Regions from separate parts of the Modicisalibacter sp. MOD 31.J genome, predicted to be linked through region 2. Evidence: riboswitches for the same ligand, from Rfam matches in the RefSeq annotation. Region 2 holds a riboswitch; the other holds the start of a gene.
What was found. Region 2 has a riboswitch for thiamine pyrophosphate ahead of thiC (phosphomethylpyrimidine synthase ThiC). Riboswitches for the same ligand answer to the same signal wherever they lie in the genome.

Region 1: another riboswitch for thiamine pyrophosphate. It lies ahead of KGR00_RS21240 (sodium:solute symporter); the one in region 2 lies ahead of thiC (phosphomethylpyrimidine synthase ThiC).

What each region holds. Positions count from the first base shown of each region.
Region 1 is NZ_JAGXFF010000006.1:306,765-311,177, reverse strand. Features, by position in the region: gene ilvD (dihydroxy-acid dehydratase) at 1-958, opposite strand, end outside; gene KGR00_RS21240 (sodium:solute symporter) at 1,060-2,451, opposite strand; TPP riboswitch at 2,441-2,555, opposite strand; gene KGR00_RS21235 (hypothetical protein) at 2,714-3,406, shown strand; gene KGR00_RS21230 (AraC family transcriptional regulator) at 3,512-4,294, shown strand.
Region 2 is NZ_JAGXFF010000001.1:645,412-649,824, forward strand. Features, by position in the region: gene KGR00_RS02895 (heavy metal translocating P-type ATPase) at 1-486, shown strand, start outside; gene thiC (phosphomethylpyrimidine synthase ThiC) at 759-2,657, opposite strand; TPP riboswitch at 2,725-2,845, opposite strand; gene KGR00_RS02905 (DMT family transporter) at 3,000-3,917, shown strand; gene KGR00_RS02910 (3-oxoacyl-[acyl-carrier-protein] synthase III C-terminal domain-containing protein) at 4,362-4,413, shown strand, end outside.

The DNA.
Region 1 (4,413 bases), on a different contig from region 2:
TCATCATGTAGTGGCCGCTCGGGCGCAGGTCGGCGAGTACCGGGACGCGCTTGCCGATGCGCGTGAAATCCTCCAGCGATACCTCGACGCCGATCGCGCTGGCCATGGCGATCAGGTGCAGCACCGCGTTGGTCGAACCGCCCAGGGCGATGACCACGGTGATGGCGTTCTCGAACGCCTCGAAGGTCATGATGTCGCGGGGGCGGATGTCACGCTCGAGGAGCTCGAGCACCGCGGCGCCGGCGGCGCGGCTGTCGTCGCGCTTGGTCTGCGACACGGCGTTCTGCGCCGAACTGCCAGGCAGGCTCATGCCCAGCGCCTCGATCGCCGAGGCCATGGTGTTGGCGGTGTACATGCCGCCACAGGAGCCCGGCCCGGGGATCGCCGTTTCCTCGATCTGCTTGAGTTCGATGCGATCGATGTCGCCGCGGGAGTGCGCGCCCATCGCCTCGAACACCGAGACGATGTCGGTATGATTCTCGCCCGGCAGGATGGTGCCGCCGTAGACGAACACCCCGGGCCGGTCGAGGCGTGCCAGGCCGATCATGCAGCCCGGCATGTTCTTGTCGCAGCCGCCGATCGCCACCACGCCGTCGAAGCCCTCGCAGCCCGCCACCGCCTCGATCGAGTCGGCGATGATCTCGCGCGAGACCAGCGAGTACTTCATGCCCTCGGTGCCGTTGGCGATGCCGTCCGAGATGGTGATGGTATTGAAGATCACGCCCTTGCCGCCCGCCGCGTCGGCCCCGGCGCGCGCCTCGTCGGCGAGCCCGCCGATATGGCTGTTGCAGGGTGTCACCTGGCTCCAGGTCGAGGCGACGCCCACCTGCGGCCGGGTGAAGTCCTCGTCGGAAAAGCCCACCGCCCGCAGCATGGCACGACTGGCGGCCTTGCCGGGGCCGTCCACCACCGGCGCGGAATGGCGACGGCGCTTGTCCGGGTTGTGCTGATCGCTCATGGGATCTCCTTCGGGGCTGTTCGTTGTGGTGTCAGCATATAGTGCGTCCAGTCTGAAAGCCCGCCGGGTGCCACGCAAACGCCACGCCCACCTCAAGCGGCTCACTCCACTTGCCAGGCCCGACGCGGGCGAAGCGCGGCGACCAGCAGCGCCACCAGCGCCGACGCCGCCAGGGCCCCGACGAAGGGCGCCAGGGTCGGCGCGCCGCCGGGAAAGCTCGCAGCCAGCAAGGCATCGCCCAGGCTGCCGCGGAGGATCCAGCCCGGCAGGATCGCTCCCGCCAGGCCGGCCAGCGCCCCGGCCACGGCGGCTTGTGTGCTCATCCGCGACCACAAGCCCAGCATCACCGGCACCACCGCCGTGGCACACAGCAGGTCGGCGATCAGAAACAGTCGCAGCACCGAGTAACCCTGCAGCGCCACCAGCACCGCCGGCACCATCAGCGCCACGGTGATCCAGCGCGCGCCCCGCAGCGACAGGCCACTCCGCGTCTCGCGCTCGCTTTCGCCGACCAGCAGCGAGGCGATGCCGTTCTGCAGGGTATCGACGCTCGACGCCACCAGCGTCACCGCCAGCACCAGGGCGAGCAGTGATACCCAACCGGGGGCCAGCAGGGCAAAGAACGGCATCGGCGGCGTGCCCAGGCTCGCCCCGCTCATCGCCGCCAGGATGCCCAGCCCGCCGATCACCGCCACCACTACGACGGTGGTGATGCCGCCCAGCAGCGCACCGCGCCCCAGCGACCCGACGTCACGAGCCGCCCAGACCCGCTGCCAGTAGCCCTGATGGAAGAGATTCGCCGTGGTGACCGCGATCACCAGCGTCACCGCCACGCCCCAGGCCTCGCCGGCCGGCACCGACGGCAACGCGGCGTTCGTAGGCAACGCCGGCATGTCGACCAGCACCGCGCTGCCGACCACCACCAGCAGCACGCTCAACAGCAACGCCTGCCAGCGGTCGGTGGCCAGGCTCGCCCGCAATCCGCCCCAGGCGGTGTAGGCCAGCGTGGTCACCGCCACGGCGACGATCACCACGCCACCCGACAGCGGCGAGAGCAGCGCGGTGATACCGCCGATCGCGCTCAGTTCGGCGGCCAGGAAACACGCCATGTAGAGAACCGAGATCAGCGCCACGTAGCGCCGCACACCATCGCCGAAACGCACGGCGGCGAACTCGCCGATGCTGCGACCCGCCGGCAGGCGGCGCCGAATCGCCGGCCCGCACAGCGCCAGCACCACGAACGGCAGCGCCGAGCCCACGGCATAACCGGCGAGCGCCAGCGGGCCGACGAAGGCACCGACCTCCGGGGGCGCGAACAGGATCCAGGCCCCCATGCCCGAGGCCAGGAACGACAGCCCCAGGGTGGTGGCGGACTGCGAGTTCCGCGCGGTCATGTAGTCATCGAGTCGCAGATCGCCGCGGCCGCCGCGCAGCCCGAGAATCGCGAACAGCACCAGCGCCGCGCCCAGCGCGGCCAGGGTCGCATAAAGCATGTCGCACTTCCTCCGCCGGCATGAACCGGATCAGGTTCCAGGGTCAGCGGTGTGTCGTGACCGCACTCTCAGCCCGCTCTCGCAGGACTCCCCTGGCGACAATGAATGTGGAATTTCGTTAAAGATTCGCGCGCGAATGTCGATAACTCGTGTTATCCGCTCATCTCTCGTCGATGCGCGGCACTCGAGCAGTGTATCGGCGTCGAACCGGCACGCTACCCTATCAAAATGCCAGGCAACGAGCAGTCATCGAGAACGAGCCATGATGAAATACAATGAAGCCAAGGAGCATGTCCCGGGACGCCTGCATCGGATCCTCGACGACCCCTATCAGGCCTTCGTCAATGAGACGCCCGAACGCTGGGAGCATCTGAGCCTGGCCCTGCATGCCCTGCTCGACCGGGCGCTGAACCAGGACACGCTCACCCTGCGCGTGATTCATGGCTGGGAAAACGGCAATTTCGACCCGGCCAGCCTCGCCCACAGCGACCACCTGATTCACGACATCGACGACATCCGCCAGGTATCGGCCGTCTATGAAAGCGCACGGGACGCCATCGAACCCGCGCCCTGCGATGCCGGCTCGCTGCTGCAGGGCCAGCTCGACGACGCCATCCGCCGCGCCGAGGACACCGGCCAGCCCATCGACGAAGAGACCCGGCGCAACCCGGCCCGCTGGCCGACCTTCGAACAGGGCCTCTATCTCTATACCTTCTTCAAGGTCTACAACCGTCTCACCTACGGCGAGGACGACAGCTATCGCTCGATCCTGTGCCAGACCCCCGAGGGTGAATGCGAGATCCACGAGTTCCATCTCGAGGAGGGCGAGTTCGCCATCGTCCTGCCCACCGACGAAGCGGCCACGGCAGCGACGCAGTTGATCCTGCACGAGAGCCAGCTGGAACCGATGAGCCAGTTGCTCGAACGTTGCCGGATCACCGCGTGTCTTCAATAGACCGGTAGTCACGACGCGGCTCAAGCGCGCGCTCGGCCTGACGAGGCTCGCGCGCGACGGCGATTTTCGGCACCATGGTTCGCATCGAGTCGCCGAGGATTCCGCATGAGCCAATTCTGGCGGGATGCCGCCCTGCCCTTCGTCGAAAGCCGCCGCGCCAGCCATAGCCGTGCCTGCTATCGCGCCCACAGCCATCCCACGCTTTCCATCGGCGTCGTCGATCAGGGCCAGAGCCTTTTCCAGTGCGCCGACCAGCACGCCACTCTGACGCCCGGCAGCCTGGTCAGCATTCCGGCCCATGCGGTCCACGCCTGCAATCCCCTGCCCGGCCGCGGCTGGAGCTATCAGATGCTCTATCTCGATCGCGCCTGGGTCGCCCATGTCCTGGGCGACGACAACGCGGATATCGACACGACGGCCTTCGTCGGCGAGTCGCCGACGGCCTACCGGGCGTTCTGCCGGCTCAACGACCTGCTGTTCTCCGGCGCGTCCGTCAGGACCAAGCAAGCGGGGCTGATCGACTTCCTGGTCGCGCGTCACTGGCGCGGCGGGGCCGCCCTGCTTCTGAAACGGCCCGCGGCGACGCGCCTGCAGGCCATCCAGGACCATCTACTGCAATCCCTGGCGCACCCACCCGGGCTCACGGCCCTGGCCCGCAAGCACGCCATGAGCCGCTATCAGTTGATTCGCCTGTTCCGGCACGAGACGGGGCTGACCCCGCATGCCTGGCTGCTGGATCAGCGTATCCAGCGAGCCAGGCAACGCCTGCAACAGGGCGCCGCACTCGCCGATCTTGCCCAGGAACTCGGCTTCGCCGACCAGGGCCACTTCCAGCGCGTCTTCAAGGCGCGGGTGGCCAGCACGCCGGGAGGCTATCGCCTCGGCTAAGGAAACGCTGCATAAATGCCTGCGCGGACTCGGCGTCCCCAACGAATCGCTTCGTTGCGTGGTACTCGAAAACTCGCCTAACTTCACGTTATGTCTCGTTTTCTCCGTTCCATGCGCCT
Region 2 (4,413 bases):
GCCGGGGCGATCGGGCTCGAGCATCGCGCCGGGCTGCTGCCCGACGACAAGGTGACGATGATCCGCGAGCTCGTCGCCCGCGAGCGGGTGATGATGGTCGGCGACGGCATCAATGACGCCCCGGCGCTGGCCGCCTCGCACGTCGGCGTGGCGATGGGCTCGGGCACCGACGTCGCGCTGGAGACCGCCGACGGCGCCCTGCTGCGCAACCGGGTGGGCGACGTCGCGGCGATGATCGGCCTGGCCCGCGAGACCATGGCCAACATCCGCCAGAACATCGTCATCGCCCTGGGCCTCAAGGGAGTCTTCCTGATCACCACCGTGCTGGGGATCACCGGGCTGTGGCTGGCGATCCTCGCCGATACCGGGGCAACCGTGCTGGTCACGCTCAATGCGTTGCGGCTGCTGCGGGCCCGTTCCGGCGCAGAAGCATCGCAGCTATCCCAGCGGGAAGCACCGGCGAGTGGCTCGCCGGTGGGGGCGTGAAGAGCCCTGCCGGGTGTATGGACGTTTGCGCCAATGGCTTGGCCCGCGGAGCGAATCGTCGACAGGCCTGCGAGCGGGGCCGGCCCTCCGGGGCGCCATGAGTCCTTCCCTGGAGGCTACCGACGCTGTCTGACCGCCATGGATGGCGGGAATGCCGAAATGAAAGGGATCTCTTTTCGGTCTTGGCGTCGGACCCCTCTTCGGGCCTGTTTCCGATTCCCTTTAGCCGCTGTCCTAGGCGTCGCCATGAGACAGCCATGTCACGCGCCTTCTTACACCTCCCTGTACAGCTCGGCGCCCTGGTCGCGGAACTTCTCGGCCTGTTCGGCCATGCCGCGTTCGATCGCCTCGCGATCGCCCTCGAGGCCCTTGTCCCTGGCGTAGTCGCGGACCTCCTGGCTGATCTTCATCGAGCAGAACTTGGGCCCGCACATCGAGCAGAAGTGGGCCACCTTGGCGGAGTCCTTGGGCAGGGTCTCGTCGTGGTAGGCGCGGGCGGTGTCCGGGTCCAGCCCCAGGTTGAACTGATCCTCCCAGCGGAACTCGAAGCGCGCCTTGGACAGCGCGTTGTCGCGACGCTGGGCCGCCGGGTGGCCCTTGGCCAGATCGGCGGCGTGGGCGGCGATCTTGTAGGTGATGATGCCGGTCTTGACGTCGTCCTTGTTGGGCAGGCCCAGATGCTCCTTGGGCGTGACGTAGCAGAGCATGGCGCAGCCGTACCAGCCGATCATCGCCGCGCCGATGCCCGAGGTGATGTGATCGTAGCCCGGGGCGATGTCGGTGGTCAGCGGCCCCAGGGTGTAGAAGGGCGCCTCGTCGCAGGCTTCGAGCTGCTTGTCCATGTTCTCCTTGATCAGGTGCATGGGCACGTGGCCGGGGCCCTCGATCATCACCTGGACGTCATGGCGCCAGGCGATGCGGGTCAGCTCGCCCAGGGTCTCGAGTTCGGCGAACTGGGCGGCGTCGTTGGCGTCGGCCACCGAGCCGGGGCGCAGGCCATCACCCAGCGAGAAGGCCACGTCGTAGCGCTGGCAGATCTCGCAGATTTCCTCGAAATGGGTATAGAGAAAGCTCTCCTGGTGGTGGTAGAGACACCACTTGGCCATGATCGAGCCGCCGCGGGAGACGATGCCGGTGGTGCGCCTGGCCGTGAGCGGCACGTAGCGCAGCAGCACGCCGGCGTGGATGGTGAAGTAGTCCACGCCCTGTTCGGCCTGCTCGATCAGGGTGTCGCGGAAGATCTCCCAGGTCAGGTTCTCGGCCACGCCGCCGACCTTTTCCAGGGCCTGGTAAATCGGCACGGTGCCGATCGGCACCGGCGAGTTGCGCACGATCCACTCGCGGGTCTCGTGGATGTTCTGCCCGGTGGAGAGATCCATGATGGTGTCGGCGCCCCAGCGGATGCCCCAGGTCATCTTGTCGACCTCGTCCTCGATGGAGGAGGTCACTGCCGAGTTGCCCAGGTTGCCGTTGATCTTCACCAGGAAGTTGCGGCCGATGATCATCGGCTCGGATTCCGGGTGATTGATGTTGCAGGGGATGATCGCCCGACCGGCGGCCACCTCGTCGCGCACGAACTCGGGGGTGATCTCTTCCGGCAGGCGGGCGCCGAAATTCTCCCCCGGGTGCTGGTGGCCGAGAATCCGCTCGACCTCCTCGCTGCCCAGCGCCTGACGACGCTGGTTCTCGCGAATGGCGATGAACTCCATCTCGGGCGTGACGATGCCCTGGCGGGCGTAGTGCAACTGGGTGACGTTGCGGCCTCCCTTCGCCCGCCTTGGCGCGCGGGTCAGCTCGAAACGCAGCGGGGCGAGCCGCGGGTCGTTGGCGCGGCGGCGGCCGTACTCGGAGGTCGGGCCGTCGAGGAACTCGGTATCGTCGCGGGCCTCGATCCAGGCGCGGCGCAGCTCGGGCAGGCCGCGGCGCAGGTCGATGGCGGCCTCCGGGTCGGTGTAGGGGCCGGAGGTGTCGTAGACCAGCAGCGGTGGATTTTCCTCATCGGCACCGGACGTGCGGGTCGGGGACAGCGTGATCTCGCGAAAGGGGACACGGATATCGGGCCGCGAGCCCTCCACGAAGACCTTGCGTGAACCGGGCAGTGGGGCCACGGCGGCGGCATCGACGCGCGCGGTTTCGGCCAGGGCGTTGTCGGTCAGGGTCGTTCGGGTCATGGTTGTGCTCCACACGGTCTGGGCGGCGCACAGCGTAGGCGGGAAGGGGCCTGGAAGGGACGGGCAGGCGGATCCTTCGCTTGATCCCTACGCCGGTACTAGCCGGATCAGGTTCATCGGGATCCACCGTGATGCCCGTGGGCATAGGGTGATCTCAGCCGGTTCCACCGGCACCCCGTCAAGCGTCGCGCGCGCAAGGCGCGCAGGCAGAGAGCAGTCTGGGCCAGGGTCGGGAAGGGGTCAAGCGGCCGGGGGCAGGCTTCGCCGGCCGAAAGTGGCCGGTCGCGATTTGGCGTTGCGGTACGATGGGCGTCGATCCGATCATCATGCCGGGAGCCCGCCATGCCGCTGGATGCCTCGCTACGCCTGTTGCTGCTTTCCGCCCTGTGGGGCGCGAGCTTTCTGTTCATGCGCATCGCCGCCCCGGCTCTGGGCGCGTTTTCCACCGCCTTTCTGCGGGTGTTTCTCGGTGCGCTGGGGTTGCTGGCGATCCTTGCCCTTTGGTGCGTGCCGTGGCGCTTTCAGGGCCGGGCAAGGGCCGCGCTGCTGATCGGCGTGATCAATTCCGGTATTCCTTTCGCGATGTTCTGTCTCGCCGCCCAGGTGCTGCCGGCCGGCTATTCGGCGATGTTCAACGCCACCACGCCGTTGATGGGCGTGCTGCTCGGCGCGGCCTTCTTCGCCGAGGCGATGACCCGCGAGCGGCTGCTCGGTGTGTCCCTGGGCGTGGTGGGTGTCGGCGTGCTGGTCCAGGCCGGCCCGGTGCCGGTGAGCTGGCAACTGCTGGGCGGCGCGCTGGCCTGCCTGGTGGCAGCCAGCTGTTACGGCCTCTCGGGCTTTCTGGTCAGGCGCTACATCGCCGAGCGCGGCGGGCTGGATTCGCGTCTGCTGGCGCTGGGCTCCCAGCTCGGCGCCAGCCTGGCGCTGGCGCCCCTGATGCTGCTCGAGACCGCGACCCGGCCGTCGCTTGGGGCCTGGGCGCAGCCCGACATCTGGGCGGCAATGCTGGTACTGGGGCTGGCCTGCACGGCGCTGGCCTATCTGCTCTACTTTCGCCTGCTGCAGGACTTGGGGCCGGTCAAACCCCTGACCGTGACCATGCTGGTACCGGCGTTCGGCGTGCTGTGGGGCGCGCTGTTCCTCGACGAGCGGGTGACGCCGGCGCACGGCATCGGCGGCGCGCTGATCGCCCTGGCGCTGTGGCTGATCCTCTTCAAGCGGGCGCCGCGGCGTGACGTCGGGGCAGGGCAGAAACAATGAGACAAAGACGACGGGAGCGAAGCGACGGCGCAGGCCGCGTTGTGCGTGCGGCACGGCCGGTCTCGAGTGCCGGCGCTCGTCGTGTGGCGTGTGTTGTGGAGTCATGCCATGAGACGAGAGAGGGGCCGGCCGTGGGCAGGTCGATAATAATATAAAAACACAAGGTGTTTGACGTGGTTTCGAACTTCGTGAACCGCTGACCGTTTGATTAAGGTTTAACGGTTCATTGCTCTATCGGTTCTTGTGACAAGGGCCCGGTGTAATTATCGCGCTTCAAGAAGCCAAATAATAGCCATGCTTCATGGAATCCGTGAAGTTCTGAACGTTCGTTTAACTTGACGGTACTTTGTAATATGCTTCGATGCTTCAATTGGTGACGAGAATGGATAATTGATCAGTAATTTCTCGATTGTCGGGTGGGGCGCTTATCGACCTCGTTGTGTGATGTCATCGCGCCAGCTTGACGCGCGTTACGGTCTCGACCCCGGTTCGACAG